Regions from separate parts of the Undibacterium sp. genome, predicted to be linked through region 4. Evidence: predicted binding sites of a transcription regulator. Region 4 holds the regulator's gene; each other region holds the start of a gene.

Region 1 (6,243 bases), on a different contig from region 4:
TTCCATGCAGATGCCAGGTTCTGCTACGTGGGCAAACAACTGCGCCACTGTCCCCGTGCGGCTCATGCCATGCCATTGGTCACGCAGGCGACCGGTATTGAGGGAGAATGGATAGCGCGCATCAACTGCATCTTTGACCGGCTGATACACGGTAATGATGAAACGTGCGCGACCATTGGCTGTGGGGAAGATGCCGTCTTCATACAAACGCTGTTTGCCGGTGCTGGCACCAGCCGGATAAGGCCATTGCTGCGGCCCCTGCTGCTCGAGTATGCCGTAAGACAAACCTGTGATATCCAGGTCACGGCCACCGGTGCTGTCGCGGTGTTCATTCCATACCTGTTCATCGCTATCGTACTTGAAGTTTGCTGGCGACTTACCCAGCAAGGGGGCCAGTGCCTGCGCAAACTGGCTGGCGATTTGCCAGTCATGTTTTGCTTCACCGGGCGCAGGTAAGGCGGGGCGCACACGGGATATGCGGCGCTCAGAATTGGTGACGGTGCCCGTCTTCTCAGCCCAGGTGCTGGCTGGCAAAAGGATGTCTGCATACGGCACGGTGGCCGTAGTTGTATACGCTTCCTGCACGATCACCAGATCGGCTTTTTGCAGAGCTTCGCGTATCAGGTTTTGCTCAGGCATGGATTGTGCAGGATTGGTGCAGACTATCCAGATGATCTTGATCTCACCCTGCCGGACTGCTTCAAACATTTCCACTGCGGTTTTGCCAGGTGTTGCAGGTACGTCATCTACCCCCCAGTAGGCAGCAATTTCTGCCCTATGTTCAGCATTACCAAGGTCGCGATGACCCGACATCAGGTTGGCCATGCCACCGACTTCACGCCCGCCCATGGCGTTTGGCTGCCCGGTCAAGGAAAACGGCCCGGCACCCGGCTTGCCGATTTGATGGGTAGCCAGATGCAAATTGATCAGCGCCGCATTTTTTGCAGTACCGGCAGATGATTGATTGAGCCCCTGGCAATACAGCGACAGGCTGGCTTTGGATTGTCCAAACCAGCGCGCCGCTTGCACCAGATCGACTTCCTTGATGCCGCAGGTCTTGGCGACAGCTGCAGGTGTGTAGTCACGCACGGTTTGCTTGAGTTCTGCAAACCCCTCGGTATGTTCCTGGATATAGGCCAGATCGATCAAGTCTTCCCACAGGCACAGATGCAACATGCCATTGAAAAGGGCAACATCGGTGCCAGGCAAGATAGGCAGGAACAGATCTGCTTCACGCGCGGTATCAGTACGGCGCGGATCGGCAACAATCACTTTCAGGTTTGGATTTTTTTCCCTGGCCTGTTCCAGTTGGCGATATAAAACCGGATGGGCATAGGCCATGTTGGAACCGACAATAAAAATGACTTCCGCCAGGTCTATGTCTTCATAGCATGTGGGCGGAGCATCAGCACCCAGAGTTTGCTTGTAGCCAGCCACCGCACTGGACATACACAGACGCGAGTTGCTATCGATATTATTGGTGCCGATCAAACCTTTGGCAAGTTTGTTGAAGACGTAATAATCTTCGGTCAGCAATTGACCAGAAATATAAAATGCCACACTGTCCGGGCCATGTGCCCTGATGGTGTCAGCAAACTTGCCCGCCATGCTGGCGATGACGGTATCCCAGCCACTGCGCTGGCGCGATACTTCACGTCCGGCGACTGGATCGCGCATTTCTGGATAAAGTGCCCTGACCTGCTGCTGTATTTTCGCATCAGCCGACAGATGTAAGGTACTGCCCTTGCTGCACAGACGGCCAAAATTGGCTGGGTGATCCGGGTCACCACGTACCCCTGTAACCTGCCCGCCTTCGCTTTCAATTACTACACCGCAACCAACGCCGCAATAACAACAGGTAGATTTGGTTTCAGTCATACATGCCTTTTTCAAGTGCAAGCTGCTGCAATTTAGACTGCAGCGGCCCGGCTTATTATCCTTCGACTTTATGCCTCTACTGCCAGTGTCGATAATTCATTTGCATCAAGATAGACCTGATCTGCTTCCACTTTCAAGCTGAATTTTTGGGTACAGCCCTCATCTGGAGAAATCGCACAACCCGTGGGTAACTCTATATTCCAGTTATGCAAGGGGCAGGCCACTCTTTCGCCAAAGACGATGCCTTGTGATAAAGGGCCTCCTTTGTGCGGGCATTTATCCAGCAGGGCGAACACCTTGTTTTCACTATTCCTGAAGATAGCCACATCCGGCTTGGCTGCACGTGCAACCACGCGCGCGCCCAATACGGGGATATCATCAACGCGACAAATAACTTGCCATTCCTGACTCATGTTTTTTCCTCTCAAAAAATGGCGTTATGCTGGCAAGCGTTCAAACTGGCGGGTGTCGACCTGAGCTTTTTCTGGTTCATGCCATGGATCAGATTCACCTTCCAGCGCAAACAGCAGATGCTGATACAGGTCTTTGCGACGACCATGGTCTTCCAGGATAATCTTCTTCACATAATCAAGACCGACGCGGGCGAGGTAATGCACAGTGCGTTCCAGATACCATCCTTCTTCCCTATATAACTGCAGGAACGCACCGGTGTATTCCATGACCTCTTCATGGGTTTTCAGTTTGACCAGGAATTGTGCGACTTCGGTTTTGATACCGCCATTGCCGCCGACATAAATTTCCCAGCCAGAATCAACACCAATCACACCAACGTCTTTGATACCTGCCTCTGCGCAATTTCGCGGGCAACCGGACACGGCCAGTTTGACCTTGTGCGGCGCATACATGCGTGCCAGTTCACGTTCCAGTTGTTGTCCCATGAGGGTGGAATTTTGCGTACCGAAACGGCACCATTCACTGCCCACACAAGTTTTCACGGTACGCAGACCCTTGGCATAAGCCAGGCCGGATGGCATGCCCAGATCTTGCCAAACAGCGCGCAAGTCTTCTTTCTTCACGCCCAGCAAGTCGATACGCTGACCACCAGTGACCTTGACTGTCGGTATCTTGAATTTATCGACGACATCGGCAATCCTGCGCAATTCGCTGGCATTGGTCTCGCCGCCCCACATACGCGGGATGACGGAGTACGTACCATCTTTCTGTATATTCGCATGGGAACGCTCATTGATGAAGCGTGATTGTGGATCATCCTTGGCTTCACGTGGCCATGTAGAAATCAGATAATAATTGATGGCCGGGCGGCAGCTGGAGCAACCGTTAGGTGTGCGCCATTCCATGAATTCCTGTACACCTGATACTGTCAACAGCTTGTTGGCCTTGATGGCATCACGCACTTGCTGATGGCTATGATCAGTACAAGCGCACATGGGTTTGACTTTAGAGGCAGTCGAATAATCACCACCCGCAGTGAACATGATGATCTGCTCTACCAAGCCAGTACAGGAGCCGCAAGATGCCGATGCCTTGGTATGCTTGCGCACATCATCCAGCGTGAACAGGCCTTTTTCCTTGATAGCCTTGACGATCGTACCTTTGCAGACACCATTACAGCCGCAGACCTCGGCCTCGTCCGGCATGGCGGCAGCCTTGGTGTGGCCTTCATGGCCGACGTCACCTGTATTTGATTCACCAAACATCAGGGAATCACGAATTTCTGAAATATTCTTGCCTTCGCGCAGCAGCTTGAAATACCAGCTGCCATCGACGGTATCGCCATACAGGCAGGCACCGATGAGCTTGTCGTCTTTCACCACCAGCTTCTTGTAGACGCCACCTATGGGATCGGACAAGATAATTTCTTCAGTGTCTTTGCCGCCCATGAATTCACCAGCAGAAAACAGATCGATACCTGTCACTTTCAGTTTGGTGGAGGTGACTGAACCCTGGTAACGGCCTATGCCAAAATTCGCCAGGTGATTGGCGCAAACCTTGGCCATTTCAAACAAAGGTGCAACCAGACCATACACTGTGCCGCGATGATTGACGCATTCGCCTACAGAGTAAATGCGCGGGTCATAGGTCTGCATGGTGTCATTGACAGTAATGCCGCGATTGCAGTACAGGCCAGCAGATTCAGCCAGCGCAGTATTGGGGCGTATGCCAACTGCCATGACGATCAGTTGCGCAGGGATTTCCAGTCCATCTGTAAAGCGTATGGATTTCACATGACCAGCATCATCTCCAATGATGGCTTCGGTATTTTTTTCAAGCAGGAAGTTCAGGCCCCGGTCTTCCAGGGATTTTTGCAGCATCTTGCCAGCAACGGGATCAAGCTGACGCTCCATCAACCAGCCTGGCAAATGCACGACAGAGACGCTCATGCCACGCATTTTCAAGCCATTGGCGGCTTCCAGGCCCAGCAGACCACCACCAATAACGACAGCATGCGTATGCTTTTCGGCTGCGTCTATCATGGCATTGGTGTCATGAATATCGCGGTAGGCAATCACGCCCTTGAGGTCCTTGCCAGGCACAGGCAGCATGAAAGGTGTGGAGCCTGTCGCCAGCAACAGACGGTCGTATTCGGTCTGGGTGCCATCTTCGGCGATCACCAGGCGACGTGCCCTGTCTATCTTGACGATTTTCTTGCCCAGGTGCAGCGTGATATTATTTTCTTCATACCAGTCCACATCATTAAGCATGATGTCTTTGATGGTTTGCTCGCCTGCCAATACAGGTGATAGCAGGATGCGGTTGTAATTGGCATAAGGTTCTGCACCAAATACGGTAATGTCATACAGGTCGGGCGCGATCTTGATTAATTCTTCCAGGGTACGCACACCTGCCATACCATTCCCTACCATCACTAGCTTGAGTTTCTTCATGGCTGCTCCTTTGCTTGTCTCCGCAGACTCTAAGCAAGAGCAATGCCAGTTCAATTTTCCGAGAGGGCAGTGCACCCTGTTTTTATCAACCTGCACCAATTTGACTAAGCATAAATATGGTTTTCGCTATAAAAAACTGACAATTCTCTAGGTGGCGACGAGGCTGATGCCACTTCTTGAAGCAAGCCCGCAAAATCCTCACTACCGTCATACAAAATCCAGCCATTCTGGTGCATTACGTCATTGAAACCAGATAACGCACGTTTTTCGCGCATGAAAGATAGCCGGCCGAATGAGCAGTAGTACGCTTATATCCTCTGGATATCTCCCCCGGATCGAAGAAACTACCTGTATTGCCTGTCAACCTGGCAATCTGGCAGTCTTGCCCATTGTCGCCAATGTGCTGATGTTGTTGATGTTGTTGATGTTGCAGATACCGATAGCAGGCCAGGCCCCATTTCATCCCGGCTTTTACCAAATTGATCCCTACTTGCTGGGATACACTGTGAATTTGTGCAATAGTCAGCAACACCTCTATGGAACTGGCAAATCATTCCTGCTTTATGAATTGCAGATATGCCACGCATAAAGCAAAATAAGCGTCGAGCCAGACGACCCGGATGACCATGCATTACATCTTGCACTATCCATGATGCCCCAAAAAAAATGGAAACTTCCTGACTGGAAGCATTTTCTCTTCATCCTGCTGGCATGGATGCTGGTTATTTTCTTCTTCAGCCTTGCCGAATATGTAGATTCTATTAAAGCAAACAAACCTGCCGAGTTTAGTACTTTGTTGAAGTTCAGTGCGATGTCATTCTTAAGTTACATCCTGCTGAGTACCATCCTTCTGATCATCTTCGAAAATTTGCCCAGCCGCTGGCTGACTGCAACACATTTATTGATCATCTACGTGCTGATGATAGGCATCTTTCTGCCGCTGGAAGTTTGCTATGAAATTAGCACCAATTATCTTTTTGCAAGAAAAAAAACTCCTCCATCTGTTTTGCAGATGTTGACAAACATGGCTGCCATGGGGTGGTGGTTATTGGGTTTTCAAGCCAGTGTTGCTTATTTCATGCAAGTTGCGGCTACTCTCTGGCAGCGCAGCCAGGAACAAGCCAGGCGTACCCAGGAATTACGTCAAAAAAATCTGATGCTGCGCCTGTCTCTGATGGAGTGTCAACTTGAACCTTATTTCCTGCTCAGCTCGCTAGACGGCATAGGAAATCTTATCCGGGTAGCAGAGCGCAGTCTTGCGACCACGGCCCTGGCCCGCCTTAGTGATTTACTGCGCTATGTCCTGCGCTTTAGCGGGGATGAAAAACCATCAATGGCTGACGAATTAGGTTTTGCAAAAGCCTACCTGAGTTTGCAAGAATTACGCCATGGCCAGTATCTGCAAGTCAAATGGACATTATCTGAGTATCACTGGTGCACCGTTTCTTGCCCTCCTTTATTGCTACATGCAATACTGGACCTGGCCCTGCATTGGTCA
Region 2 (6,243 bases), on a different contig from region 4:
AGCCGGAAAGAATGCACGCCAAAGCCCTCTATCATGCGCAATGATCTTGGCAGTGTGCGGTCTGACATGATCCACATCACCATGTGCATGGCTTCTGGCGTCAGTGAAATGAAATCCCAAAAGGTATCATGTGCAGTTGCTGCTTGCGGGAAGCCACGATCAGGTTCCATTTTTACGGCATGGATAAGATCAGGAAATTTAATGGCATCCTGGATAAAAAAAATTGGAATGTTATTGCCTACCAGATCCCAATTACCTTCGGATGTATAAAATTTGACTGCAAAGCCGCGTACATCCCTGGGTGTATCAGCAGAACCAGAGCCACCAGCTACTGTAGAAATGCGTGTAAATACCGGTGTTTTGAGGCCAACTTCAGTCAGGACTTTAGCCGTGGTATATTTTTCCAGCGAATGCGTCAACTCAAAATACCCATGCGCGCCAGTACCACGCGCATGCACGATACGCTCAGGTATACGTTCATGATCGAAATGGGTAATTTTCTCTCTTAAGATGAAATCTTCCAGCAGCGTCGGTCCTTTGACACTGGCTTTCAGGGAATTTTGATTATCTGCAATGACGAGACCTTGATTGGTCGTCAATTCTGGATCAGTTTTCCCAGCAATCTGATGTAGTTCCCCCCCATTGCCAATCAAGCTTGTCGTCAGATTTTTTGCAGCCTTGATTTCGGCTGGGGCTATGCTCGTGTTAGTTTTAGACATGATAGGCATTCTACAAAGGATCGATTTAGACGCGATGAAAATCAGGCATTGATCAGATGAACGCTTAATTTTTACTACTTTGACGATAGACCAAAATAACGTAATCATTTGTTCGGAAGCACACATACAGATCAAAGATTACATAGAAATTACGTATTATTTTCTATGATTTTTTTCGGGACTTTTCGTTTCAGGTTTAAAAAAAGCGGACTGCTTTTCGCAGTCCGCTCTTGCAATAAAAATTTCCTATTGCTCTTACAAGAAGTCAAGAAACACTTGCCTCGGATGTTGACTTGATATCCTCGGCTTCCGCTTTTTTGTAGATGTCTTTTGCGATATTGGCCTGATCAGAATTATCGGTATGAACTGAGATTAGAACATTGCCACCGCGAATCTTCCCGTCATACAGTTTTGCTTCATATTCAGGGATGCCCATACCGACCAGGCCGCCTATGATGCCCCCGGCAGCGCCCACCAATGCAGCACCACTCAAGGCGGCCATGATAGGTCCTGCAGCGATGAAAGGCCCCACGCCAGGGATTGCCAGCGTACCTATACCTGTCAACCAGCCCAATATTGCACCTACCCCCATACCAGCCGCCCCCCCAGTGGCAGCACCCTCAGGCAATTTGGTATTTTGCTCGTGTGCAAAATCACGTGTACCAGTCTGGTCAGGAAACAAGACTGAGATATCACCGCTGGGAAATCCTGCAAGTTTCAAATTATCGACAATAGTTTCTGCCTGAACACGATTTGTTGCGATACAGTAGATTGCGGTTTTCATTTGTATTCCTTAGAAAAATTTAATTGCTGGCATTACTTGCTTGGCATACTTACCCAAGCTCAGTTGGTTTTAACATCCAGTGAATTATTAATGGAACTCACACCTTTGACAGCCTGGACAATTTTTTCGACTTTCAATTTTTCATCTGCAGTTTTTACCGGGCCGCGTAAAGTAACATTGCCTGTATCCACCATAATCTTGATGTTATGCGCCATCAAAGACAGCGATTTGTCATGCACGACCGAGCGCCTGACTGCGGCAAGAAGAGTGCGATCGTCTTGCGTAGTGAATTGATCTTCTGGTGTCTTATTCCCGGCATATTTGTCACGGCTATTGATCGCCGAATTATCGACATTCGATGCGCTCTTGCCCTCAGTAACCACTGGAGGAACCGGGTCCGCTGCAAGTCCTGTAACTGGCATCGCGACAAAACACAATAGCGAGACAACCCCCATCCGATTAAGTATCCGTCCCATTCATCTCTCCTGATTAAGTCCGTTGCGGACAAGTAGCGATAGATTAAGAAAATTAGTCCGCTGCATCTGTGCGGTAGGTCACACGCAAGAAAAATCATGCACATAGAATTTGCATGCGTCAGAAAACCGACCCGAACTTCAGATATTATTGGCGCCATTCCTTGACAAAAAGATTGCCGCACGGACGCTTATTTCAAATGCCATGGGCAATGAAGCAGTCGTTCAAGTAGTGGGATGGAATGTTGCCTGAACGCTGACTGGCAGTCAGATTTCTCTTACCAATCAAGTTGCTATTGTCCGGTGTTTAATGTGCTGAATTCTATTTATTGCGACAGCTCTTCTGAACTATAGATGCCATCATTTTTCTGCACTGCTGGTGCGATTGAGAAAGTACACAAGCAGTTTGTCTTTTCAGGATAGTTATCAAGAGAAATTTTATTTGGTTTCCATTGTTCAACGAAAAATAGAAACCTGCCTGCGCTCAGCCAACAACAAGATGTTCTGTGTATTGCAGTGACGACATGCATTTAAAATATGGAAGAACACAACAAAAATTTTCGGCCCTTGTATTCTTTCAGCTAGTGGACTATCGCGAGCATTTGCAAGGCAGCCTCTGATACTTATGTATGATCCCATGCCTTTTCAGCTGAGCCTTGATGAAAATGAGTATTATACTATTGTCAATATAGCCACCTTGATGTCGCACCAAAATAGAAGACATTCATTTTCCATCGTTTGAGAACAACAAAAAAACCACGCTACGGTTAGCCACAATGTGATCTGGCACGTTTCTTGATATGCTGTATTGGAACCGTAACCAAGAGACTAGAACATGGCCAAGTTTTTCAATGAAATGCACGCCTATGATGCCGGTGCGCAGGGCGGAGAATTGACGCGGGAACATTACCGCGAGTTTTGCAACTGGCTGGCGCAGCAGCCCGCCGAGAGGTTGAAGCGCAAGCGGGCCGAGGCTGACCTGAGCTTTCGCCGGGTGGGGATTACCTTCGCCGTGTATGGCGATGATGCGGGTACGGAGCGGCTGATCCCGTTTGACATTATCCCGCGCATTATCCATGCGGGTGAGTGGGCGCAGTTGCAAAAGGGACTGGCGCAGCGGGTGCAGGCGCTGAACATGTTCATTCATGATATTTATCACGACCAGAATATCATCAAGGCGGGCATCATCCCGGCTGAGCAAATCTATAAAAATGCCCAATATCGGCCTGAAATGCAGGGTATTTCAGTCGCTTCTGACATTTATGCCCATATTGCTGGTGTGGATATTGTGCGGGCTGGCGAGGGAGAATTCTACGTGCTGGAAGACAATTTGCGTGTGCCATCTGGCGTGTCTTATATGCTGGAAGACCGCAAGATGATGATGCGGCTTTTCCCTGAGCTGTTTGCGCGTAACAAGATTGCGCCGGTTGATCATTATCCTGACATGCTGCTGGATAACCTGCGCTCAGTTGCGCCTATGGGAGTGGATAACCCTACCGTAGTCGTCATGACACCGGGCATGTATAACTCAGCCTATTTTGAGCATGCCTTCCTGGCCCAGCAAATGGGTGTGGAACTGGTCGAGGGCCAGGATTTGTTTGTGAATGACAATGCGGTCTTCATGCGCACTACGCGTGGCCCCAAGCGGGTGGATGTGATTTACCGCCGTATTGATGATGATTTTCTTGATCCGCTGGCTTTCCGCCCTGACTCTTCTCTGGGTGTGCCGGGCTTGCTGTCAGTCTATCGCGCTGGCCGCGTGACGCTGGCGAATGCGATAGGCACAGGCGTGGCAGATGATAAATCGATCTATCCATTTGTGCCGGACATGGTCAAGTTTTACCTGACGGAAGAGCCTATCTTGAATAACGTGCCGACTTACCAGTGCCGCAAGCCCGAGGACTTGTCTTATACGCTCGCGAATCTGGGTGATCTGGTGGTCAAAGAAGTGCATGGCGCTGGCGGCTATGGCATGCTGGTGGGCCCGGCTTCGACCAAGGCGCAGATAGAAGATTTTCGCCAGCGTTTGCTGGCCAAGCCCGATGGTTATATTGCCCAGCCTACCCTGGCATTGTCGGCCTGCCCGACCTTTGTTGAGAACGGCATCGCCCCGCGCCATATTGATTTGCGGCCCTTTGTCTTGTCTGGCAAGACCATCTCCATGGTGCCAGGAGGCCTGACGCGGGTGGCCTTGCAGGAGGGTTCGCTGGTGGTGAATTCTTCACAGGGTGGCGGGACGAAAGACACCTGGATATTAGAAAATTAAGTCGGGAGAGAGATATGCTAAGCCGTACCGCTGATCATTTGTTCTGGATGGCGCGCTATACCGAGCGTGCTGAAAACACTGCCCGTATGCTGGATGTGAATATCCAGACCTCAATGTTGCCACAGTCTGCTGAAGATGCTGAGCGCGGCTGGCGGGCCATGCTGGGTATCTCTGAATTGCAATCTGCCTTTGACCATCAATATGGTTTGCTGACGAAGAAGGATGTGCTGGACTTCATGGTCAGGGACCCGATGAACCCGTCCTCCATTGCCTCCTGCCTGAAAGAAGCGCGTGAGAATGCACGTGCAGTGCGCGGTACGCTGACAACCGAGGTGTGGGAAACCCAGAATGCCACCTGGCTGGACATGCAAGATAATTTGTCGCACACGATACTGGAAAACGACCCCAGCCAGTTTTTTGAATGGGTCAAGTACCGCTCGCATCTGTCACGTGGCGTTACGCTGGGCACCATGCTCAAGGACGAGGCTGTGCACTTTATCCGTCTGGGCACTTTCATCGAGCGCGCTGATAATACGGCACGGATACTGGACGTGAAGTTCCACGGTGCCAAGGAAAACGGGCGCGGCAATGACAGCCTGCAAAGGGATTTTTATTACTGGGCGGCGCTGCTGCGCTCAGTGTCCGGCTTTGAGATTTACCGCAAGGTCTACCGCGATGTCATCACGCCTGAGCGGGTGGCAGAATTGCTGATGCTGCGTGGTGATATGCCACGTTCCTTGCTGGCCTGTATGGACGAAGTGGTCGCCAACCTGAAAGAGGTACGTAATGATGTGTCTGCCGACACTGAGCGTTTTGCTGGTAAGCTGCATGCAGAATTGCAATTTGCCCGCATTGAAGAGATTTTGGCAGAAGGTTTGCATGACAATCTGACGCGCTTCCTGGAAAACATTTTTGACCTGGGTAATCGCGTCAGCCGCGATTTCCTGGTGCCGCTGGCAGCTTGAGAAAACCATATCATGCAACTTTTTATACGTCACGAGACCATCTATCGATATTCGGCCCCGGTGACTTACACCATACAGCAATTGCGCCTGACGCCGCGTGCCGAACTGCATCAACATGCGATCTCCTGGCAGATCAAGACTGCAGGGCAGCGCCATGCCTATATTGATGCCTATGGCAATCCCTCACATACGCTGACCATCACCGGCCAGCACCATGAGGTTGCGATTATTGCCGAGGGCGTGGTTGAGTTAACGAATCCTTACCAGGGACGCATCACTGACCCGGACACATTTTCACCACTGGTATTTACCGTACCAACCAGGTTGACTGAACCAGTACCAGCGATCATGGACTTTGCACTCCAGCATTTACCGGACAGCGGCAAGACCACAACGGCTGCACTATTAAACCTGGCGACGCACATTCGTGGTGCAGTCGAGTACCAGTCTGGTGCAACCATCGTCACGACCAGCGCCAGCGATGCCTTGCAACTGGGTCGCGGTGTCTGCCAGGACCATGCCCATATCATGCTGGCCTGTTGCCATGCACGCGGCATACCGGCACGTTATGTTTCTGGCTATATCGACCCTGAATCAACCGGCCACGCCGACAGCCACGCCTGGGTGGATGCCTGGGTAGAAGACAGCGACTATAGCGGCTGGGTCAGCGTCGATGCCACCCATGCCGCCTTGATGACGGATGCTTATTGCCGTTTGGCGATAGGCCGCGATTATGATTCTGCTGCGCCTGTGCGGGGAGTGCGCCGTGGCGGCGGGCTGGAGACTTTGAGTGTCACTGTGCAAGTAACGCCACGTTGAGTGACGTTGAGGCATTGCCCTGTTGGCAATCCAATATGACAAGCGTATTTCAGCGTCCCGCTTTCAGGTAGAATAAGTGTTTCGATAGATCAAGAATCCGTACTATGACTTACTGTGTTGGCATGCGCCTGGACGCCGGGCTGGTGTTTCTTTCTGATTCACGCACCAATGCAGGCGTTGATCATGTGGGTACTTTCCGCAAGATGTCGGTATTTGA
Region 3 (6,243 bases), on a different contig from region 4:
GAATTCACTATCAGGTATTTCTTGCCAATTTTACATCAACAGATTACCGTGAACCTGCAAAAAAATGTTTCCAAAAGGATTATGCATTCTCTCATAGATTTAGTTTAATTCTGCACATATTGTCACAATTAGCCGCATAAAAAATGAAAACTAATTTTCTTTTGGCAAATTGATTAGATATTTATATTTCATATTGCTGAAATTTTGGGTATGACAAACCTGTGCGCATTTACCTGCAGAAACATTGCTTACCAATGCCGTGTAAATGAGAAAACAAAAGCTTACTCTTGAGAAAGAGTAAGCTTTTGTTCTTGCCTAAGACTCAAGCCGCATCATGCGCAGGATGGGATTGACGGTGATATAAAAATTCCAATACTTCAGTACGGTAGGCTGCATATTTTGGATTTTGCGCCAGTGCCACCCGGTCGCGCGGCCTTTCCAGATCCACGTCCAAAATTTCACCTATGGTTGCCGCAGGACCATTGGTCAACATGACGATTCGGTCAGAAAGCAAGACTGCCTCATCCACATCATGCGTGACCATGACCACGGTTGATTGAGTCTTTGCGACAATCTTCAGCAATTCATCTTGCAAGTGCGCACGCGTCAGCGCATCGAGAGCGCCGAATGGTTCATCCATCAATAAAACTTTTGGCTCTATCGCCAGTGCGCGGGCGATGCCCACACGTTGCTTCATGCCTCCAGAAATTTCATTCGGACGTTTTCTTTCTGCATGCGTCAAACCTACTAGTGACAATGCTTGCATGGTACGCTTTTGCAGTTTCGTGCCATTCTCCGTCGCGCCAAACACACGCTCTACTGCCAGAAAAACATTTTCGTAGCAAGTCAGCCAGGGCAATAAAGAATGGTTCTGGAACACCACGCCACGTTCTGGTGATGGACCAGAAATTTCCCTGTTGGCACACAACAAGGTTCCAGAACTGGCCGTCGTCAAGCCAGCAAGCAAATTCAACAGCGTCGATTTACCGCAACCAGAATGACCTATCAAGGTAATGAACTCGCCCTTTTTGACATTCAAATTGATATCGCGCAGCGCATGAAAACTACCCTTCTTGGTATTGAAGATCATTTCAACCTGATTGATCTGCAGGTACTTGTTGTCGCTTTCATTCATGATCATGTCCCCACATCTTCGTAAGTAAAGGCGCGTGCTATTGCCACCAGTATTTGTTCCAGTATCAGCCCCACCAGGCCAATGACGACAATGGCAATAATGATGTGCGGAACGTTCAGATTATTCCATTCATCCCACACCCAAAAACCTATACCCACACCACCCGTCAGCATTTCAGCAGCGACAATGACCAACCATGCCGTACCTATCGCCAACCGGACACCGGTCAACATATATGGCAACACTGAAGGTAGTAAGATGCGGGTAATGATTTTCCATTCAGACAAATTCAACACACGGGCGACATTCATATAATCTTGCGGCACACGCTGTACACCGATCGCTGTATTGATGATCATGGGCCAGATCGAGCATATAAAAATAGACCAGATCGCCGCCGGGTGGGCCGACTTGAATACCAGCAAACCGATAGGCAGCCATGCCAGCGGTGAAACTGGTTTTAGGAGACTGATGATGGGATTAAACATGCCGGATAAAAACTTGAAACGGCCTATCAAAAAGCCCAGCGGTATACCCACTGCCGCAGCCAGGCCAAAGCCGACTGCCACGCGCTTCAGAGAGGCATAAATATTCCAGCCTATGCCCTGGTCATTTGGTCCCTTTTGGTAAAAGGGATCAGAAAATACCTTGATGGCTTCCTGTAAAGTCACCCATGGTGAAGGGAAAGTCGCATTCTTTAGCGCAATGATTTCCCATATCAGTATCAGCATGCCTATGCCAAAAAAAGGCGGCAACACACTCAGAAAAAAAGGCCGGAAAGAGCGTGGTTTTTTTTCGGCTTTGGGTTTGATTGCCTTTATCACTTTTACTTCCGTCCCTGTTGCTGTTGCGCTGGCGGTATCGTCTTTTGCAGATATTGCTCCATGTACCAAGGTATTCATCACGACTCCTTATGCCTTGATTTTGAAAGAAGCTGCATAGGCAGCCGGATTCTTGCCATCCCAGACCGTACCGTCCATGAACTTGCTGCTGCGCATGGGATCTTTTGGTACCGATACTTTGGCCATGGTCGCTGCATCCTTGTAAACGTCGATACGGTTGACTGCCTTTGCCACCGCCAGATAATCCGGATCGGCCTTCAGCAGACCCCAGCGTCTGTGCTGGGTCAGGAACCACATGCCGTCCGACAGATAAGGGAAATTCACAGCACCATCGTTAAAGAACTTCATGTAGTTCGGATCGTCCCAGGTCTTGCCCAGGCCATTTTGATAGCGTCCCAAAATACGCTGATTGATGACATCGACAGAGGTATTCACATAGGATTTATCCGCAATGGTTTCTGCCATCTTGCTCTTGTTGGACAAGGACGCATCTATCCAGCGGCTGGCATCGAGTATCGCTGCCACAACTGCGCGTGCAGTATTCGGATACTTCTGTACGAATTCCGAAGTGGTACCCAATACTTTTTCAGGATGGTCTTTCCAGATATCTTGTGTCGTCGCTGCAGTAATGCCTATGCCATCAGCGATCGCCCTGTGATTCCAGGGTTCACCCACGCAATAGCCATCCATATTCCCGACCCGCATATTCGCCACCATTTGTGGTGGCGGCACAGTAATAACCTTGGCGTCTTTCATGGGATTAATGCCATGTGCAGCCAGCCAATAATAAAGCCACATGGCATGAGTGCCTGTGGGGAAGGTCTGCGCAAAAGTATATTCACGTTTATCGGTTTGCATGAGCTTGGCCAAGCCTGCGCCATCAACCGCACCTTTGTCGGCCAGTTTTTTAGACAGGGTAATGGCCTGGCCGTTATTATTCAGCGTCATTAACACAGCCATGTCTTTTTTATTCCCGCCTACACCCAGTTGCACGCCGTATATCAGGCCATACAAGACATGGGCGGCATCCAGTTCACCATTGACCAGCTTGTCACGCACACTGGCCCATGAAGATTCTTTGCTGGGGATAATCTTGATACCGTATTTTTTATCAAAGCCGAGTACCGATGCCATCACCACGGATGCGCAATCAGTAAGCGGAATAAAGCCGATATGTACTTCTTCTTTTTCTGGTTTATCTGAACCTGCTGCCCATACTCCACCTGTACTCAAGCCCATGATGCCTGCTCCACTTGCCAGTGCAGCAGTTTGCAAGAAACTGCGACGTTTGAAATTCGGTTCATTTTCTTCCTGCGTCTTGCTGAGATTGATAGAAGTTTCCTGATTCGACATGTCTGCACTCCAGCGTAAGTGGTATCCATAATGAAAAAAGGTATCGTCCCACAACGGTAAAACCGTATGGAAAGACACCTTTGTCTGATGAGGTGACCGCCGTTAGTCAGACTCACTTTGTTCGTTAGCACCAACTTTGGCACTGCTTTTGGTTTAGCAATTGCCGTGCCAACTAAATCAACTAGATTTGTATCCCTTGGCCAGCCCCGAGGAACAAAGTTCCTCGAAATCTCGCACCCAAATGACGCAATGCACCATTAACACGCACAAGTCTGGCTCAGCCGCCCAGCAAATCAGCCACATCAAGCATGCGCTGCGCCAGATCAACCAGCTTGAGGTTTTTTTCCATGGCTTGCTTGCGCATTTTTTGATATGCCTCGTTCTCCGACAAATGATGACGCTCCATCAACAAACCCTTGGCGCGCTCTATCGTCTTGCGCTCTTGCAGCTTGGCCTTGGTATCAGATAATTCGCTGCGCAGCTTTTGATCGGCATTGAAGCGTGCCATCGCAACATCCAGCACAGGCTTGATACGTTCCGACTGCAAGCCAGCAACCACATAGGCAGAAACCCCGGCTTCCATGGCGGCCGCCATATTGGTTTGGCTACCGTCTTCAGTAAACAAGACGATGGGACGTGGGGCATCGCGGGTCAGCATGACCATGTGTTCGAGTACATCCCGCGAATCAGATTCGGCGTCAATGATGATCATGTCGGGCTGCAACTGGGCGATGCGCTCACTCATATACATGTCACCGGGAATGACGGCGATGATGTTATAACCCGCTTGCAACAAGCCTATACGCAAGGCGCGCGAACGCGCCAATTGCGCCTGAGCGTCCTCAAGCAATTCATCCTCGCTCTGGATAACGGTATTCACAACCACAATCCGCAGACTGGGAGAAGTTAATGTTATCGCATTGTTATTATTTGCTTTGCTGCGCATTGATGGCCCATGCCAGATATAATTACGTTATACGAGTCTTAGCAAGAATCGCTCCAATCTTCGGTCCTGGCATGTAAAGAAACCACGTATTGCGTTCTTGCTCGCAGGTGCAATGACTTACACCCTCTATGTAGAAACAAACATGATAGTTCTCGGCGTTGAATCCTCCTGTGACGAAACCGGTCTTGCCCTGTACGACACAGAGCGTGGCCTGCTTGCACATGCCCTTCACTCACAAATCGCCATGCATCAGGAATATGGCGGCGTCGTGCCAGAACTGGCCTCACGCGATCACATACGCCGTGCCCTACCCTTGCTCACCGAAGTTCTGAGCAAGGCAAACCTCAATAAGCAAGCCATTGATGCGATTGCCTATACCCAGGGGCCAGGCCTGGCGGGTGCACTCCTGGTCGGTGCTTCAGTGGCATGTGGTCTGGGAATGGCGCTGGATAAACCCGTGCTGGGCGTCCACCATCTGGAAGGTCATCTGCTGTCCCCCTTATTGGCCAGCCAGCCACCTGAATTCCCTTTCATCGCCCTGCTGGTATCCGGCGGACATACCCAATTGATGCGTGTTGATGGCGTTGGTCGCTATCAATTGCTGGGCGAAACCCTGGACGATGCTGCCGGTGAAGCTTTTGACAAATCAGCCAAATTGCTGGGCCTGTCTTACCCTGGCGGCCCGGCGATTTCACGCATGGCAGAATTTGGTGATCCGGCAGCCTACCAATTCCCGCGCCCCATGCTGCATTCGAAAGACTTGAACTTCAGCTTCTCTGGCTTGAAGACAGCGGTACTGACGGTCGTCAAAAATCAACCCGCGAATATCTGTGAGCAGGATAAAGCCAATATTGCGCGTGGCTTTGTCGATGCCATCGTCGCCGTGCTGACGGCCAAGTGCACGACTGCGATGAAGGAAAGTGGCCTGAAGCGTCTGGTCATTGCTGGCGGTGTAGGTGCCAACCTGCAATTGCGCGCGTCTTTGAATGCAGCGGCAGCGAAGAAGCGTTTTAAGGTGTACTACCCTGAGCTGGAATTTTGTACCGACAATGGCGCGATGATTGCCTTTGCGGGTGCCATGCGTTTAAAAAACAATCCCGATCTCGCAACGCGGGATTATGGTTTCAATGTCAGGCCGCGCTGGCCGCTTCAGGAGTTGGTCGCCGCCTGATCAGGACTCAGGCTGCCCGTCTATTTATAGATACCGCAGCCAACAATCACATTCTCGAATTTTTCCACATACATGGATTTAGGCTCGATCTGTTTGCTGACAGGGTTAACGAATTTATAATCCTGCCAGGCCTTGCCCTTGGCTTTCACTAATTCTATACGCTCGCGTATAAAGAATTTGCCATCGACATCAGTCAGATCTATCATCTCCTTGCCTACCATTTTGGGATTCAGGTGGGCGAGATTTTTGCCATTCATGTCATACACGACGACATACAAGTCGCGGTCCATATATTGACCATCGCGCTTGTTGATTTCAGTGATGGTCGCGTCAATACCGTTTTTTTTCATGGCATCAAGGGCTTTTTGCACCATGGCTTTGGCTTCAATGGCACTACCATGATCTGCAGCCCAGCTTGAAAGGCTTAAGGAAGCCAGTAACAAAAAACTGGCTATCCACAGTTTGACAAATTGCTTCAACATATGCCCTCCCAATAATGATGAAAAAATGATATTTTCATCATAATTGGGAGTTGCAAAATAATCTAGATTTATTTTTTCTTTTCGTCTTTTGCTGCAGCCTTTTTGCTGCCCAAACGGCTTTCCTTGCCTGCGATGAGGTTGGCTATGTTTTGGCTATGTCGGTACACCAATAAGCCACTCATGATAGCTACAGCCAGCATTTTTACATCCGGACCAAACAGCAAACCATAGTAAAAAGGCGCAAAAATCGATGCGATCAAAGCGGCAAGTGAAGAATAGCGAAAAGCAAATGCAACGATCATCCAGGTCGCCAG
Region 4 (6,243 bases):
AAAAGAAGGCGACCCAGGCGTCGCCGCCCCTGCGGGGTTCCCGTTTGTGCAGTACAAAAAATGGGAAAGTCCGAAAACTCGCTACGCTCAAACATCGGCCTTTCTTTTTCCATTTTCTGTACTGCACAAACGGTGGCTACACATGGGAACTGCAAAAATCAAAAACAACTTCAAAAACAACGTCAATACTACGGTTATGCAAATATCCTGATTTGCGATTGACCAAAAATTTGATCAATCACTCTTCCAAATATCGCAAAGGATGCGCATGCGCAGGCCAGGCCTCGGCAAAGAATCCTGTCACTTGTTCTGCTGTCACTTCAGCCAATGTGGCAGGTGACCAGCGTGGGCTATTGTCTTTGTCCACCACCAGGGCGCGTACGCCCTCAAGCACTTCGCCATGTTTGAAGCAATGGCGTACCATGTTTCTTTCCATGCGCAGGCAGGCGGACACTTTCATGTCTTTGCTGCGGCGTAGTTGTTCTAGCGTGACTGACATCAGCAATGGCGAACGTTTTTGCATGGTGGCCAGGGTTTGCTGGGCGAATTCGCTGTTGTGCTGCTGCAGTTTTTCACAGATGGCTGTAACACTATTGCCCGCGAAGATGTCATTGATGGCGGCGTGTTGCGCAGCCAGTTTGCTGGTGGCTGGATTTGCCTGGTCAGCAAAAGCTGCAGAAAAATCGCGTATCGCCACGCGCAAATCAGTGGCTACGCTTTCACTGATTAAATTCATCATTGCCGGTATTTCTGCGGTGGGAATATAGACATCTGCCAGACCGGCATAAATGGCATCGGCAGCGGTGATGATTTCGCCTGTCAGTCCCAAATAAGTACCAATTTCACCCTCAGTGCGCGACAGGAAATAACCGCCGCCTACATCCGGGAAAAGACCGATATTCACTTCAGGCATGGCCATCTTGGTACGCTCAGTGACGATGCGCAAACGGCAATCTTCCCCCGCCTGCGCGATACCCATGCCACCACCCATGACCACGCCATTCATCAGCGCGATATAGGGTTTTGGATAGAAATGAATCAAGTGATTTAGGGCATATTCTTCTGTGAAAAAATCTTCCAGCAGGGCAGAATCACCTTTGGGTGTGGCCGTGCCAACATCATAGAAAAAACGGATGTCTCCACCCGCGCAAAATGCCTTTTCACTGCTGCTTTGGATAAACACCGCACGCACATTCTGATCATCCTGCCAGGCCAACAAGGTCGTCGTCAGCGCCCTCACCATATCGAGAGACAGCGAGTTCAATGCTTTGGGTCTGTCGAGGGTGATATAGCCTATATTATTCTTGACGGAGGTGAGGACAAATTCGCTCATGATGTTGACTATGCAGGGTAGGGGATGAAGCTGCTATTTTAACTTTCTCAGGCTTGGGCGTCACGGGGTGTCTATGTTTATGAAGAAATAGAGTAAGGGCGGCGTGCTCGTTGCCGTTGCCGTTGGGTTTGACTTTGGGGTTGTAGTTGTTTTTGACTTTCGCAGTTCCCATGTGTAGCCGCCGTTTGTGCAGTACAGAAAATGGATTAAGAAGAGCCGCTGTTTGAGCGAAGCGAGTTTCGGATCTTCCCATTTTTTGTACTGCACAAACGGGCACCCCGAAGGGGCGGCTACGCCTGGGTCGCCTTTCTTTGAATACGTTCTTTGGCGACGCAAAGAAAGTATTTCGGCTGCCGGGCCGAGACCCGGCTTGTATCCATGAAGTGTAATTGTTTTAATCAAAGTATGGCATGCCTTAAACGCCACTGGATTCCAGCCAAAAGCATGCTGGAATGACGGTTAATGCGTGCACGGATTGTCACAGAGCAATCGATTGGAATAATTAAAAGATATTATTTATTTCAAACCACTCACCCAACAAAAAGGACGCCTTCTAGCGTCCTTGTTTTGGATGTCCGCAACCCTGTTCGGGTAAGGACTGGGGTCTTATGAAGCCGATGCCGGATCAGGTATGTGCTTGATAGCGTCGTGCTGATGGTCCTGGATCTTGTCTTTATGCTTGATGACCTGGCGATCCAGTTTGTCTACCAGTGCATCAATTGCTGCATACAGATCATGCGCCAAACTTTCAACATGGATATCTTTACCGCTGATATGCAGGTTAATGTCGGCTTTGTGTCGTTTATCCTTTTCCCGGAGCTTGTCCACCGTCAGGATGACGGCGATATCAATGACCTGGTCGAAATGCCGCCTGATACGTTCTAGTTTGGTATGTACATATTCACGAATTGCAGGAGTTACTTCGACGTGGTGTCCACTGATGGTGAGATTCATACTGTGCTCCTATAGTGATGTTACTTGCTGTAACGATACGCTCTTGGCCTTTATTTGCTTTGAGCTAAATCATATATAGCAATTCAAACCGTGATTACAAGGACTACTTACAAAGATTTACGCAAACTCACTGGGGGGATTTTGAGGGCTTCACGGTATTTGGCAACTGTCCGTCGGGCAATTACCATGCCCTGTTCACCCAGCATGTCTGCAATTTTGCTATCAGAGAGTGGGCTTTTCTGGTCTTCTGCTCCTATCAGCTGCTTGATGAGTGCACGTATCGCGGTGGAAGATGCTTCACCCCCTGTTTCCGTCGCGACATGGCTGCCGAAAAAATACTTCAACTCAAACATGCCATGTGGGGTCAACATGTATTTTTGAGTTGTTACACGTGAGATAGTGCTCTCGTGTAATCCTAGTGTATCAGCAATTTCGCGCAAAACAAGGGGGCGCATGGCAACAGCACCGTGGGTGAAAAAATTGCGTTGTCTTTCAACTATCGCTTGTGCAACGCGCAAAATAGTGTCGAAACGTTGCCGCATATTCTTTATCAGCCAGCGTGCTTCCTGCAATTGTGTGCCCAGCCCAGCCTCACCGCGGTTTTGCTTCATGATATTGGCATACATGCTGCTGACCCGCAGCCTGGGCATCACGTCCTGATTCAGCATGACTTGCCAGCCATTGTCCGATTTTCTGACGATCACATCTGGCACCACATAATCTGATTCATCAACCGCAAAGGCAATGCCTGGCCGGGGCTGGCAAAGCCTGATGACGGTTTGTGCATCGCGCAAATCTTCATCGTCGCAATCAAGAATTTTCTTGAGTTTGGTGAAATCTCTTTGTGCAAATAAACTCAGTTGTGTTTCAACAATTTGCAATGCCAGCCTGCGTGTGACAAAAGCCACTTTGGGCATACGCCTGATTTGCAGGGCCAGGCATTCAGATGGGCTGCGTGCGCCGACACCTGCCGGGTCAAAGCTTTGCAGCATGTTCAGGGCAAAACCAAGTTCTTCTGGCTCGACGGCAAGTTCCAGTGGCAGACTTGCATGTATTTCGTCCAGGGTTTCGGTCAGGTAGCCATTGCTGTCCAGCGCATCGATCATCAATTCGACCAGAGCGCGGTCACGCGGTTCGCGCAAGTTCAGGCGCATTTGCTCCAGCAAATGTTCACGCAGAGTGATGTGGGCGGCACCCAGTTGCGGGCGCCCATCTTCATCATCACCAGACTTGCTGCCATGCTGCACGTCATCAAAGCCCCAGTCTTCTTCGCTGGAGGTAGTGCTGTCGTTGCTGATGACGGTTTCGGCATCAGCCGCCGCAGGTTCGGCGGATTTATCGGTTTCTTCTCTTTGTGTTGGTGCTTCCATGCCAGCATCGGCAGAAGTGCTGCTGGTATTGATGGCACCGTCAGCCAGCAGGCGCACGGCATGATCGAGGGGATCGTCCACGCGTTCCAGCATTGGGTTATCGGTCAGCAGCGTCTCCAGCTCCTGATGCAATTCCAAAGTGGATAACTGCAATAATCGTATTGATTGCTGCAATTGCGGCGTTAAGGCCAGATGTTGTGAGGTACGTAGTTGCAGGCTTTGTTTCATGATGATTCCCGTCACATCCGGAAGTGTTCTCCGAGATAAACGCGACGTACAGATTCATTTTGGATAATGTCGTCAGGCTTGCCGCTGGCAAGTACCGCGCCTTGATTTATGATATAGGCGTGATCACAAATGCCCAGTGTTTCGCGCACATTATGATCGGTAATCAGTACACCTATGCCTCGCTCCTTGAGAAAGCGCACTATACGTTGAATCTCTATGACGGCGATAGGGTCAACACCGGCAAAAGGTTCATCCAGCAAGACAAAGCGTGGATTAGTGGCCAGTGCGCGGGCAATTTCCACACGGCGGCGTTCACCACCCGAGAGAGATAATGCCTGGCTTTCGCGTATTTTTTCAATTTGCAAATCGGCCAGCAGGGCATCCAGTCTTTCTTCTATTTTTTTGGTGCCAAGAAATTTCCCGTCGCTGTCTTTTTGCAATTCCAGTACGGCGCGGATATTGTCTTCGACAGTCAGCTTGCGGAATACCGAAGCCTCCTGTGGCAAATAAGATAAGCCAAGTACGGCACGCTCATGGATGGGCAATTGAGAGATATTCACATCATCAATCGTGATGTCACCCGCATCTGAAGGTACCAAGCCTACGATCATGTAGAAGGAGGTGGTTTTGCCGGCACCATTCGGACCCAGCAAACCAACTACTTCGCCGCTTTTCAAGAGCAGGGATACATCGCGCACCACCTGGCGTGCACCATAACGTTTTTGCAATCCCTTGACGAGCAAGGTACTGGACTTTGCTGTCATCTTAATTAGCCTGCTTTTCTGGTTTTGGTTGCAGGATGATTTTCAAACTGCCCGAGCCATCCACATGCTGGCCACTGGTCGAGTTGGTGCCGATGAAAAAGTCATTCTTGCTATCATAAGACAAGTATTCACCCTCTTGTTCCTGGGTGACTTTTTTGCCTTCCAGATAGCGCACCTTGGCCTTGGAAATGAATTTGACGATTTCTGTACTCTGGTTGTATTCCGCGCGGTCTGCCTCGCCATCCACCCACAGGTCAGGGCCGCCGTCGCGTTTCTGGCGGAAACTGACTTTGCGGTTGCTGCCACCAGTCAGGACGACGAACTGGTCACCATTCGGGGCTTCTGTGACAACGGCGTTCTCGGCTTTGACTACCAGCGTGCCACGCATCAGGGAAACGCCCTTGGACAATCTGCGCACGCTGGTTTTGCCATCACTCTCGCCATAACCGGCTTCGATGATAGTTTCCTTGTTGCTGTCGGCTTTTTCTGCATGGGCAGAGGCGCAAGCCAGGCCAAGAAGCGCGAGGCTGGCAAAGCGTACGAGAGAGAATGGAGTATTTTTCATATGCATGATTGCTTTCTGAATTATTTGAGTGTGCTTGCCGGAGCAGTTTCACGCTTTTTAAGCTGTATGCGGACTTTGCTCAGCAGTGCCAGATGTTGCGTCGAATTATTGGCCAGCATGCCGGTTGCCGTCGATGTTGATTTACCTGTGGTGATAGAGATGGGTTTGTCGGTTCTGACAATATCTTCATCTGGCAATAGCAATAGATAATCCGATTCTACGCGGACAAATTGAGAACTTAAACCCTCTGGCCTTTCCATGCTGACATGGTCGTACAAATGAACTTCGTCATGATCACGCCTGGGTGTGATCAACGATGATTTTTGTGCCACTACCGCGAGGTCAGCACGCAGATGTAGAGGTGGGCGACCCTGATCAAAGCTATTGATTTGCGGGTTGCGGATTTCTATGCTGTCATTGCGAGGCAAATGCACCAAGTTGTCACCAGTGATGTGGTAGTTGGCCTTGCCATTATTTGACAGACGTATGAAATTAAATTTTTCTACATAATAATCTGGCGCTGATCTGGCTGAACTGCGGTTTTGTTCATCGTCGGCATTGCGACGTATGACTTCCATGACCCAGATGGTGCCCATGGTGATCACGCCCAGCAGGATCACGGCCAGCCAGATGCGGAAGCGGTCTATGGTCAGGTGGGATTTCATGTCAGATATGCTTGCAAAGCCTGTTCATATTTGCCTTGTGCCCGCAGGATAAAGTCGCATACTTCGCGCGCTGCCCCCTGGCCGCCGGTGGCATTGGTAATGTATAGCACGCGCCGCTGAACTTCAGCATGGGCATTTGGTACGCTGGCAGCAAAGCCAACTCTTGTCAGTATCGGCAAATCAATCACATCGTCGCCGATAAAACCGCATTCTTGTGCCGGGATATCCAGCTTGGCCAGCAGTTCAAGGAATGCACTCTTCTTGTCATGGATGCCCTGGCTGACATGGCTGATACCAAGATCCGCAGCACGCTTGCTGACGATGGCCGATTGCCGCGCACTGATGATGGCCGTGATGATGCCTG

What was found. The regulator sigma-54, encoded in region 4, starts transcription at its own class of promoters, with help from an activator protein. The targets are predictions, from matches to a motif close to TGGCANGNAANCTGCTTT.
Region 1: nirB (nitrite reductase large subunit NirB) is a predicted target of sigma-54. The motif match lies at 4,776-4,793, and genes of this name have one in related genera.
Region 2: Q8K39_RS16175 (circularly permuted type 2 ATP-grasp protein) is a predicted target of sigma-54. The motif match lies at 2,761-2,778, and genes of this name have one in related genera.
Region 3: Q8K39_RS23670 (CmpA/NrtA family ABC transporter substrate-binding protein) is a predicted target of sigma-54. The motif match lies at 3,484-3,501, and genes of this name have one in related genera.

What each region holds. Positions count from the first base shown of each region.
Region 1 is NZ_JAUXQE010000010.1:223,562-229,804, reverse strand. Features, by position in the region: gene Q8K39_RS06665 (nitrate reductase) at 1-1,878, opposite strand, end outside; gene nirD (nitrite reductase small subunit NirD) at 1,947-2,291, opposite strand; gene nirB (nitrite reductase large subunit NirB) at 2,316-4,745, opposite strand; gene Q8K39_RS06650 (hypothetical protein) at 4,850-5,020, opposite strand; gene Q8K39_RS06645 (hypothetical protein) at 5,038-5,334, shown strand; gene Q8K39_RS06640 (histidine kinase) at 5,395-6,243, shown strand, end outside.
Region 2 is NZ_JAUXQE010000032.1:21,651-27,893, forward strand. Features, by position in the region: gene Q8K39_RS16160 (catalase) at 1-719, opposite strand, end outside; gene Q8K39_RS16165 (hypothetical protein) at 985-1,503, opposite strand; gene Q8K39_RS16170 (BON domain-containing protein) at 1,563-1,979, opposite strand; gene Q8K39_RS16175 (circularly permuted type 2 ATP-grasp protein) at 2,812-4,242, shown strand; gene Q8K39_RS16180 (alpha-E domain-containing protein) at 4,257-5,207, shown strand; gene Q8K39_RS16185 (transglutaminase family protein) at 5,220-6,026, shown strand; gene Q8K39_RS16190 (proteasome-type protease) at 6,131-6,243, shown strand, end outside.
Region 3 is NZ_JAUXQE010000043.1:110,778-117,020, forward strand. Features, by position in the region: gene Q8K39_RS23660 (ABC transporter ATP-binding protein) at 323-1,135, opposite strand; gene ntrB (nitrate ABC transporter permease) at 1,138-2,037, opposite strand; gene Q8K39_RS23670 (CmpA/NrtA family ABC transporter substrate-binding protein) at 2,047-3,216, opposite strand; gene Q8K39_RS23675 (ANTAR domain-containing response regulator) at 3,608-4,276, opposite strand; gene tsaD (tRNA (adenosine(37)-N6)-threonylcarbamoyltransferase complex transferase subunit TsaD) at 4,419-5,447, shown strand; gene Q8K39_RS23685 (cache domain-containing protein) at 5,468-5,929, opposite strand; gene plsY (glycerol-3-phosphate 1-O-acyltransferase PlsY) at 5,998-6,243, opposite strand, start outside.
Region 4 is NZ_JAUXQE010000018.1:21,001-27,243, reverse strand. Features, by position in the region: gene Q8K39_RS08730 (enoyl-CoA hydratase/isomerase family protein) at 239-1,333, opposite strand; gene hpf (ribosome hibernation-promoting factor, HPF/YfiA family) at 1,940-2,287, opposite strand; gene Q8K39_RS08720 (RNA polymerase factor sigma-54) at 2,395-3,885, opposite strand; gene lptB (LPS export ABC transporter ATP-binding protein) at 3,897-4,649, opposite strand; gene lptA (lipopolysaccharide transport periplasmic protein LptA) at 4,651-5,214, opposite strand; gene lptC (LPS export ABC transporter periplasmic protein LptC) at 5,235-5,879, opposite strand; gene Q8K39_RS08700 (HAD family hydrolase) at 5,876-6,243, opposite strand, start outside.